DNA from 2 places in the Variovorax sp. OK605 genome. Region 1 is predicted to be linked to the other one. Evidence: predicted binding sites of a transcription regulator. Region 1 holds the regulator's gene; the other holds the start of a gene.

The links. The regulator HrcA, encoded in region 1, represses chaperone genes, less so after heat shock. The targets are predictions, from matches to a motif close to TTAGCACTCNNNNNNNNNGAGTGCTAA.
Region 2: a site for HrcA is predicted at 2,159-2,185, ahead of groES (co-chaperone GroES). Genes of this name have one in related genera too.

What each region holds. Positions count from the first base shown of each region.
Region 1 is NZ_FOWL01000016.1:140,681-146,123, forward strand. It holds gene BM013_RS31670 (recombinase family protein) at 293-922, shown strand; gene hrcA (heat-inducible transcriptional repressor HrcA) at 976-1,983, shown strand; tRNA gene BM013_RS31680 (tRNA-Ile) at 2,015-2,091, shown strand; tRNA gene BM013_RS31685 (tRNA-Arg) at 2,175-2,251, shown strand; tRNA gene BM013_RS31690 (tRNA-Arg) at 2,368-2,444, shown strand; gene greB (transcription elongation factor GreB) at 2,502-3,077, shown strand; gene BM013_RS31700 (RelA/SpoT family protein) at 3,091-5,346, opposite strand; gene rpoZ (DNA-directed RNA polymerase subunit omega) at 5,440-5,443, opposite strand, start outside.
Region 2 is NZ_FOWL01000003.1:104,298-109,740, reverse strand. It holds gene groL (chaperonin GroEL) at 74-1,726, opposite strand; gene groES (co-chaperone GroES) at 1,781-2,071, opposite strand; gene BM013_RS08750 (Rossmann-fold NAD(P)-binding domain-containing protein) at 2,386-3,036, shown strand; gene BM013_RS08745 (Zn-dependent hydrolase) at 2,927-4,186, shown strand; gene BM013_RS08740 (LysR family transcriptional regulator) at 4,164-5,156, opposite strand; gene pyrB (aspartate carbamoyltransferase) at 5,326-5,443, shown strand, end outside.

The sequences.
Region 1 (5,443 bases):
CCCCTTTCGTCCGCCCCATCATTGCTAAGCCTGAAGTTCGGGGACCCGCTTGCGGGGGGAGACCTTCGCCCACCCTGTACCCGGCGTTTCGGCACGAGGCTCAAGCAATCTGTGTATCTAGGCGTTACATTGATGCCATGCCAAAGCGCTTTTTCGGCTTGGTCATCTGGTTGCTCGCCACGACCGCAGTTTCGCAACCATACGACCCGCGTGATGGTCTTCGCCTTCGTCGTCACTGTGGGTTGTCCAGTCCGCCAGAGTGTCGTTTTGAGGCTCAACGTTTGCTTGAGCGGTGCAAGAAGATGCCGCCAAAGGATCGAGGGAAAGAATGCTCATCGGTTATGCCCGAGTCTCCACCAGCGAGCAGGAGACCAGGCTTCAACTCGACGCGCTGAATGGCGCCGGTGTTCGTTGCATCTATGCTGAAAAAACCAGTGGAATAGGCCCCCGCCCTGAGTTGCAGCGTGCTCTCGCTGCGCTGAGACCTGGCTACACGCTTGTCGTTTACAAACTCGACCGGCTTGCGCGCAGCCTAAAGGATTTGCTGCATCTGCTCGACCGCTTGAAGGTGGCGGGCTGTTCAGTTAAGTCCCTCACTGAGCCGATCGATACTTCGTCTGCGATGGGTGAGTTTGTTCTGCAGATTTTGGGAGCCGTTGCTCAGCTTGAGAGGGCGATTATCCGGGAACGGTGTGAGGCGGGCCGTGTGGCCGCAAGGGCGCGCGGTGTGCTTTTCGGTCGACAACCGTTGGTCACTGATGATGTTGCCGACCTGGCTGCGCGGCTGTACCGAGAAGGTTTCACTCTGGGGGAAGTTGCCGCGTTGCTGGGCGTGTCGCCCACGGCTGTGAGGTCATCGCTGATCCGCGCAGGAATCGGGCGGCGTGGCTGGGGTGGGCCTCGGTATCGCAGAGTCGGCTAGTCTTTTCGTCGTCGGCGACCGAATTTTTTTACGTACAACACTAAAATCTTGCAATGCTGGACGACCGTGCCAAGTTGCTGCTCAAGACGCTCGTCGAGCGCTACATCGCCGACGGGCAACCCGTCGGCTCGCGCACGCTCTCGCGTTCGGCGGGGCTCGACCTGTCGCCCGCGACCATCCGCAACGTCATGTCCGACCTCGAGGCGCTGGGGCTGATCGCCAGTCCGCACACCTCGGCCGGACGCATCCCGACGCACCGCGGCTACCGCCTTTTCGTGGACACCATGCTGACCGCGCAGCGCGAGCAGATGAGCGCGCCGAGCCTCGCGCCCGACCAGCCGCAGAAGGTGATCGCCAATGCGGCGCACCTGCTGTCGAACATGTCGCAGTTCGTGGGCGTGGTGATGGCGCCGCGGCGCGCGTCGGTGTTCAAGCAGATCGAGTTCCTGCGGCTGTCCGAAAAGCGCCTGCTGGTGATCATCGTGTCGCCCGACGGCGATGTGCAGAACCGGGTGATCTTTCCGGAGGCCGAGTACTCGCAGTCGCAGCTGGTCGAGGCCTCGAACTACATCAATGCGAACTATGCGGGCCTGACGATCGAGCAGGTGCGCGACAAGCTCCAGTCCGAAATCGAGAAGCTGCGCGGCGAAATCGCCACGCTGATGCAGGCGGCGGTGCAGGTCAGCTCCGAAGTGCTGACCGAGGCGCAGGAAGACGACGTGGTGATCTCCGGCGAGCGCAACCTGCTGGCAGTGAGCGACTTCTCCAGCGACATGGGACAACTGCGCCGCGCCTTCGAACTCTTCGAGCAGAAGGCACAGCTGATGCGGCTGCTCGATGTCTCGAGCAAGGCCGAGGGCGTGCGCATCTTCATCGGCGGTGAGAGCCAGGTGGTGCCGTTCGAGGAACTCTCCATCGTCAGCGCCAACTACGAGGTCGATGGGCAGGTCGTGGGCACGCTCGGCGTGATCGGGCCGACGCGCATGCCTTACGAGCGGATGATCCAGATCGTCGACATCACGTCGCGCCTGGTGAGCAACGCGCTGAGCCATCGCAAGTAGGCGGCCGCGGCGAATAGAATCCGTGCCGCGTGGGCCGTTAGCTCAGTTGGTTAGAGCAGCGGACTCATAATCCGTTGGTCGATGGTTCAAGCCCATCACGGCCTACCACTGCCTCCTGTTGTCGTCATCCGGCAATGTTTGTGCATCACTTCGATGAATGAGCCAAGAAACGGGCTATAATCGGAGGCTCAGCGGCTGTAGCTCAGTTGGATAGAGTACTTGGCTACGAACCAAGGGGTCGTGGGTTCAATTCCTGCCAGCCGCACCAACTATGAATAAGCCCGGAAGATTCGTCTTCCGGGCTTTTTTCTTTTCAGGCTTTCGTGTCGATCGGCCTGATGATTCCAGAAAGACCGAGAAAAGCGGGCTATAATTGCAAGCTGTGCGGCTGTAGCTCAGTTGGATAGAGTACTTGGCTACGAACCAAGGGGTCGTGGGTTCAATTCCTGCCAGCCGCACCACTACATAAAAAGCCCGCAACGAAAGTTGCGGGCTTTTTTCTTTTTGGAGGAGTTTGCGTGAGCAAGGCATTCACCAAGGAATCAGACACCGACGGAGATGACGACGGCGCCGATGGCGGGTTGCCGCCGTTGCCCGCCGGCGGCAAGAACTACATCACCCCCGAGGGTTACGCGCGCCTGCGCGACGAGCTGCTGCACCTGATGGACGAGGAGCGGCCGAAGATCGTCGAGACCGTGCACTGGGCCGCCAAGAACGGCGACCGCTCCGAAAATGGCGACTACCTCTACGGCAAGAAGCGGCTGCGCGAAATCGATCGCCGCATCCGCTTCCTCACCAAGCGGCTCGAGATCGCGGAAATCACCGATCCTTCCGTGCATCACGGCCGGGACCAGGTCTTTTTCGGCGCCACGGTGCTTTACGCCGACGAATCGGGCGACGAACGCTCGGTCACCATCCTCGGCATCGACGAGGCGGAGAGCGCGAAGTCACAGGTCAGCTGGATTTCGCCGATCGCGCGGGCCTTGCTCAAGGCGCGCGAAGGCGATGTGGTGAAACTCGTGACGCCCGGTGGCGCGCACGAGGTCGAGATTCTGTCGGTGAGCTACCCCGCGCCAGGCCCGGCCGCGGCGTAGTCCACGGGCTGAGTCAGGGCGCTGGAACCGTCCGGGAGGCGGTCAGCACCGATGACGTTCGCCGCGCGGCGCGCAGCACGGCATCGAGGTGCGTGCGGTCGCGCACGGCGATCACGAAGCGCAGGTCGGTCGAGTCCTGCGGTGTTTCGTCGGCCATTTCCACATGCGTGATGTCGGCTTCTGCGTCGGCCAATGTGGCGGCGACGCGTGCCAGCACGCCCTTGTCGTTGCGCACGGTGATGACCACGCCGGTTTCGAAAGCCCGCGTCGGCTCGTCCGCCCATTCGACCGCGAAGAAGCGCTCGCTGTCCTTGTGGCGCAGCCGCTGGCCGACGCCGCAATCTTCCGTGTGCACCACCAGGCCTTCCCCATGTCCGAGGTAGCCGACGATCTGGTCGCCGGGAATCGGGCGGCAGCACAGCGCGAACCGCACCGACGAGTTCTCGCTGCCGTCGAGCGTGACCGCGCCCTGCGACACGGTTTCGTGCGAGATGAAGCGCTCGCGGCTCAGCAGCAACGCGTCGGGGCGTTCGCCCAACTCCGACAGCATCGACACGAGCCGCTTCGCCACGATGCTGGCGATGCGCTTGCCCAGGCCGATATCGGTGAGCAGCTCGGAGCGCGTGCGGTTGCCCGTGAAGCGCAACAGCTTTTCCCAAAGCGGCTGATGTTCCTCGTCGTTCTCGGGCAGCTTGCTCAGGCCTTCGGCGCGCAGCGCCTGCGCCAGCAGCTTTTCGCCCAGGCCTTCGGACTCGGCATGCGCCAGGGTCTTGAGGTAATGGCGGATCTTGGAGCGTGCCCGGCCGGTTCGAACGAACCCGAGCCAGGCCGGGTTGGGTGTGGACACCGGCGCAGTGATCACCTCGACCACGTCGCCGTTCTTGAGTTCGGTGCGCAGCGGCACCTGGTCGCCGTTGATGCGGGCGGCCGAAGTGTGGTCGCCGATGTTGCTGTGAATGGCGTACGCAAAGTCGACCACCGTGGCGCCGCGCGGCAGCGCCATGATCTGGCTCTTCGGCGTGAAGACGTACACCGCATCCGGGAACAGGTCGACCTTGACGTGGTCCCAGAACTCCGCGGCGTCGCGTGTCTCATCCTGGATGTCGAGCAGCGACTGCAGCCACTTGGTGCCCAGCCGGTCGTTGCCGGCCGCATTCTGCTCGGCCGCCTTGTACAGCCAGTGCGCCGCCACGCCGGATTCGGCCACCACGTGCATCGCCTCGGTCCGCAGCTGGAACTCCACGCTCACGCCGGCCGGGCCCACCAGGGTGGTGTGCAGCGACTGGTAGCCGTTGAGCTTGGCAATGGCGATGTGGTCCTTGAACTTGCCCGGCAGCGGCTTGTACATCTGGTGCAGGATGCCGAGCCCGGTGTAGCAGGCGATCACGTTCGGCACGATCAGCCGGAAACCGTAGATGTCGGTGACCTGGGCGAAGCTCAGGTGCTTTTCTTCCATCTTGCGGTAGATGGAGTACAGCGTCTTTTCGCGTCCCGCGATGCGCAGCGTCATGCTAGCGGCCGAGAACGCGGTCTCGACCTCTTTCTGCACCTTCTGGATCAGGTCGCGCCGGCGGCCGCGCGCCTTGGCCACGGCCTTCGACAGCGTGGCGTAGCGCCAAGGCTTCAGATGCCGGAACGACAGTTCCTGCAGTTCGCGATAGGTCTGGTTCAGTCCGAGCCGGTGTGCGATGGGCGCATAGATGTCGAGCGTCTCGCGCGAGATGCGGGCCCACTTTTCGCGCGGCGCATCGGCCAGCGTGCGCATGTTGTGCGTGCGGTCCGCCAGCTTGACCAGGATGACGCGCACGTCGCGCGCCATGGCCAGCAGCATCTTGCGGAACGACTCGGCCTGGTTCTCTTCGCGGGTGTTGAACTGCAGCTTGTCGAGCTTGGTGAGCCCGTCGACCAGTTCGGCGACCGGGGCACCGAAGCGCTCGATGAGTTCGGGCTTGGTGACGCCGCAGTCCTCGATGGCGTCGTGGAGCAGGGCGGCCATCAGCGCCTGCGCGTCGAGCTTCCACTCGGCGCATTGCGCCGCCACCGCGATCGGATGCGTGATGTACGGCTCGCCGCTGTTGCGCAGCTGGCCGAGGTGGGCCTCGTCGGCGAAGCGGTACGCGCGGCGCACCTGTTCGGTGTCTTCGGCGCTCAGGTAATCGAGGCGCGCCGTCAACGCAGCGAAGCTTGCGGCGGCCGCATTCAGCGCCGCCGGGCTGGGCTTGGGCGCGCCTTTGGGGGCGTGGGACTGAGATTTGGCTACCGCGCTCATGTCTATCACTTTAGCGTGACCGCTGTATGGACGCGTCCGGACATAAAAAAAGCACCGCTTTGCGGTGCCTTTTCGTTGCAGGGCTGCGTCAGATCAG
Region 2 (5,443 bases), on a different contig from region 1:
GTCGAACGGAACGCGCAATAAAAAGGGCCGCTTTCGCGGCCCTTCTTGTTGGTGAGCAGAGCTCAGCCGGGCATTACATGCCCATGCCGCCCATGCCGCCCATGCCACCCATGTCGGGCATGCCGCCGCCGGCGCCGGACTCGTCCTTGGGTGCGTCAGCAACCATGGCTTCGGTCGTCAGCAGCAGCGAGGACACCGAAGCGGCGTTCTGCAGTGCGGTGCGCGTGACCTTCGTCGGGTCCAGGATGCCCAGTTCGAGCATGTCGCCGTACGTGTCGTTCGCAGCGTTGAAGCCGTAGTTGCCCGAACCGGCCAACACAGCGTTCACCACCACCGAGGCTTCGCCGCCGGCGTTGTTCACGATTTCGCGCAGGGGCGCTTCGATGGCCTTCAGCACCAGCTTGATGCCGGCTTCCTGGTCGGCGTTGTCGCCCTTGACCGAGTCGCCCACAGCTTGCTTGGCACGCAGCAGAGCCACGCCGCCGCCAGCCACAACGCCTTCTTCCACTGCAGCGCGGGTGGCGTGCAGGGCGTCTTCGACGCGAGCCTTCTTTTCCTTCATTTCGACTTCGGTGGCAGCGCCGACCTTGATCACTGCCACGCCGCCGGCCAGCTTGGCCACGCGCTCTTGCAGCTTTTCACGGTCGTAGTCGCTCGTGGCTTCTTCGATCTGCACGCGCACTTGCTTCACGCGGGCTTCGATGTCGCCAGCGGCGCCGGCGCCGTCGATGATGATCGTGTTTTCCTTGCCCACTTCGATGCGCTTGGCTTGACCCAGGTCGGCCAGCGTCACCTTTTCGAGCGTCAGGCCCACTTCTTCAGCGATGACCTTGCCGCCCGTCAGGATGGCGATGTCTTCCAGCATGGCCTTGCGGCGGTCGCCGAAGCCAGGAGCCTTGACAGCCACGACCTTCAGGATGCCGCGGATCGTGTTCACGACCAGCGTAGCCAGGGCTTCGCCTTCGACTTCTTCGGCAATGATCAGCAGCGGACGGCCAGCCTTGGCGACTTGCTCCAGCACCGGCAGCAGGTCACGGATGTTGCTGATCTTCTTGTCGAACAGCAGCACGAAGGGGTTGTCCAACAGCGCCGATTGCTTCTCGGGGTTGTTGATGAAGTAGGGCGACAGGTAGCCGCGGTCGAACTGCATGCCTTCGACGACGTCGAGTTCGCTGTCCAGCGACTTGCCGTCTTCCACGGTGATCACGCCTTCCTTGCCGACCTTGTCCATCGCGTCAGCGATGAGCTTGCCGATGGTTTCGTCGCTGTTGGCCGAGATGGAGCCGACTTGCGCGATTTCCTTGGAGGTGGTGGTGGGCTTGGAAGCCTTCTTCAGCTCGGCGACCAGGGCCGTGACAGCCTTGTCGATGCCGCGCTTCAGGTCCATCGGGTTCATGCCGGCAGCCACCAGCTTGAAACCTTCGCGAACGATGGCTTGTGCCAGGACCGTGGCGGTCGTGGTGCCGTCACCAGCGTTGTCGCTGGTCTTGGAGGCCACTTCCTTCACGAGCTGGGCGCCCATGTTCTGCAGCTTGTCCTTGAGTTCGATTTCCTTGGCCACGGACACACCGTCCTTGGTCACGGTGGGGGCGCCGAACGAGCGCTCGAGCACCACGTTGCGACCCTTGGGGCCCAGGGTGACCTTGACTGCGTTGGCCAGGATGTTCACACCCTCGACCATGCGTGCGCGGGCTTCTCCGCCGAAGACTACGTCTTTTGCTGCCATGATGAATTAACTCCGAATGGATTTGATTGAATGAGGTCGAAAGGAGGAGAAGGCTTACTTCTCGACGACTGCGAACAGGTCGTCTTCCTTCATCACCAGCAGTTCGTCGCCATCGACCTTGACGGTCTGGCCGCTGTACTTGCCGAACAGGACGCGGTCGCCGACCTTGACGGTCAGTGCGGTCAGTTCGCCCTTGTCGGTGCGCTTGCCCGGGCCAACGGCCAGGACTTCGCCTTGATCGGGCTTTTCAGCGGCTGCGTCGGGGATGACGATGCCGGAGGCGGTCTTGGTTTCGCTGTCAACACGCTTGACGATCACGCGATCGGCCAAAGGACGAAGTTTCATTGCATCTCCTGGATATGGATAAGAAACGGGTTTGTGGTCGGGCACCGGACCGGGGTCGGACACCCATTCGACTGGCAGTGAGAGCTGTTAGCACTCATCAGCAGCGAGTGCTAATGATAAGGGCAATCGATGACGTTTCAAGGGCGAGGCCTTGCGGCCGGGACGCGGCGCGACTCTTGCATTTGTAAGAAAGCCCTCGCCGCGCGACATGCACCCGAAACCCCGGCCCGCAAAAGTAGGCCTCTTGCCTGGCCGCTTCCGGCTGGCCCACCGGGAGCCCGCATGCCGCCCCGCCCCCTCGTCCAGGACACGCCATGACCAGCGCCCGTTCACCTTCCCGCCCCCGTGCCGTGATCGCCGGCGGCTCGCTCAGCGGCCTGTTTGCCGCGACCACGCTGCTGGCCGCCGGCTGGGATGTCGCCCTGTTCGAGCGCTCGTCCGGCGCCCTCGACAGCCGCGGTGGCGGCATCGTGCTGCAGCCCGACGTGCTCGCGGCCTTTCGTTTCGCCGGCATCCCGCACGGTGACGCGCTGGGCGTGCGCTCGGGCGACCGCATCTACCTGGGCGCCGACGACCAGGTGCTCCACCGCACGTACATGCCGCAGACCCAGACCTCGTGGAACATGCTCTACGCCGCGATGCGCAACGCGCTGCCCGCCGGCGTCGTCCATGCGGGCGAGCGCCTGGTCGGCTTCGAGTCGGCCGGCCACCAGGTGACGGCGCTGTTCGAAGCCGATCACATGCTGCTGCAGTACCGCGTGCCCGGCGAGGACAGCGCATCCCCCAAGAACCTTTTATGGCTCGCATCACGTGCCCCCGCTTCACCGGCGGCGCGGCACGCACCAAGATACGGGCATGCGCACACCCCTTTCCATCCGGGCGGACCGCCTCTGGCGACGCCTCGAAACCCTGTCTTCCTTCACCCGCCCCGACGTTCCCTGGACGCGCCGGGCCTTCTCCGATGAATTCGACCGCGCCAGGCACTGGCTGCGCGGCGAGTTCGAGCAGGCCGGCCTCGCCGTCCGCATCGACGCCGCCGGCAACCTGATTGGCCGCCGCGAAGGCACGCAGCCCGGCCTGGCGCCGCTGGTCACGGGCTCGCACTGCGACACGGTGGTGGGCGGCGGGCGCTTCGACGGCATCCTGGGCGTGCTCGCGGGGCTCGAGGTGGCGCAGTCGCTGCACGAAAGCGGCGTTGCGCTGCGCCACCCGCTCGAGGTGATCGACTTTCTCTGCGAGGAGCCCAGCGACTACGGCATTTCCTGCGTGGGCAGCCGCGCCTTCGCCGGCACGCTCGACGAGGCCATGCTGGCGTCGTGCAATGAACACGGCGAGAGCCTCGCGCAGGGCATGCAGCGCATCGGCGCGCGTCCCGACGCGCTGGCCGAGGCCGCCCGCGTGACCGGCGGCCGCGGTGGCGTGGCTGCATTCGTCGAATTGCACATCGAGCAAGGGCCGGTGCTGGAACGCGAAGGGCTGCCGATCGGCGTGGTCACCGACATCGTGGGCATCCGCCGCGTGGCGCTCACCGTGACCGGCCAGCCCGACCACGCCGGCACCACGCCGATGGACATCCGCCGCGACGCGCTGGTGGGCGCGGCCCGCCTGATCGACGCCGCGCACCGCGAGGCCAACGCCATGGACGGCCGGCCGCACTACGTAGTGGCGACCATCGGGCGCATTGCGATGAGCCCCAACGTGCCCAACGCCGTGCCCGGCCGGGTCGACATGGTGCTCGAGGTGCGCAGCAATGCGCAGTCGGTGCTCGACGATTTTCCGGAGCGCCTGCTGGCGCTGTGTCGCGACGACTTCCAGCGGCTGCGCGTCGCCTGCGGCATGGCGCCGCTCACGCAGACGCCGCCCGTGAAGTGTTCCGACGAGGTCATGCGGGCCGTGGCCCAGGCCGCCGACGGCCTCGCGCTGCGGCACCGGGCGCTGCCCAGCGGCGCGGGCCATGACGCCATGCATATGGCGGCCGCGGGGCCGATGGGGATGATCTTCATCCCCTGCCTCGACGGGCGCAGCCACTGTCCGGAAGAATGGGCCAGCCAGGCACAGGTGGCCACCGGCACGCAGGTGCTGGCGGAAACGCTCAGGGTGCTGGACGCGCGGTAGCCGCGCAGCACGCGGCGTTCGAGGCTTCCGCAGCCTCTGCAGCCCCCGCCGCCTCCGCTGCGTGGCCGGCCGCCACCACCGCATCGATCACCTGCCGCAGCCCCTTGGTCACCGGTTTGTCGTTGCGGGTGATCAGCGCCAGCGTGCGGTGCAGCGGCGGGTGCAGCGGGCGCAGGTCGAGCTCGGCATGGTGCCCCCGGCCCGTGACCGCCATCTTCGGCAGGATCGCCACGCCCAGCCCGGCCGCCACCATCGCCTTGATGGCTTCGACGCTGTCGAACTCCATGACCGGCGGTGACGTGCGGCCGCCGCGCCGCAGCCAGTCGTCGACGATGCCCCGCGCGCTGGCTTCGGAGACGAACTTCACGAGCGGCAGCGCGTCCAGCTCGCGCGCGGTGACCGTGTCCGGCCACCGGGTGCTGCCGCGCTGGCAGATGGCGACGAAGTCGTCCCGCAGGATCGGCGTGACCGCCAGCGCGCGCGACGACACCGGCAGCGTGACCAGCGCGGCGTCGACCGAGTTGTCTTCCACGCGCCGCACGTAGCTCTCGGTGTTGCCGGTGCTCACGATGATGTTGAGCAGCGGATAGCGCGCGCGCAGGTCGCGCAGCACCGGCGGCAACAGGTACAGGCAGCTGGTGCCGCCCGTGCCCAGCCGCACGCGGCCCGCCACGCCCGCCGAATGGAAGGTGGCGGCGTTGATCGCGTTGGACAGCGCCGCCGTCACGTGCGGCAGCTCGGCCAGCAGGTCCGCGCCGGCCGGCGTGGGGCCGATGCGGCGCCCGACCCGCTCGATCAGCCGGACGCCGAGGCGTCTTTCGAGCTGCTTGACCTGCACGCTGACCGCGGGCTGGGTCAATCCGAGGCGCTCGGCCGCGGCGGAAAAGCTGCCTGCTTCAAGAACAAGTGCAAAAGTGCGCAATTGCTCGAAATTAATGGACGAAGCCAAATTGTTTTTTATGGAGTGCATAACGATGCCCAGCTTCTTTTATGCATGTGGGAATACAAGAATGGTGCAGGGGAGGGGGAAAGAGCGAAACGCAATCGAATGAATTGCGAAACAAATGTCAATTCAAGTTGGCAATTGAACGGCGAAACCCCTTGAGTGTTTTCAAATGAAATCAAAGAGGGAGCATCGCATGCCGGACCTTATTTCCATCGAGGATCTTTCTCGGGGCGACATCGAACATATTTTTTCGAGCATCGACCACATACGGCGCTCGCCCGACGACTTTCGCCGGGCGCTGGCCGGCAAGG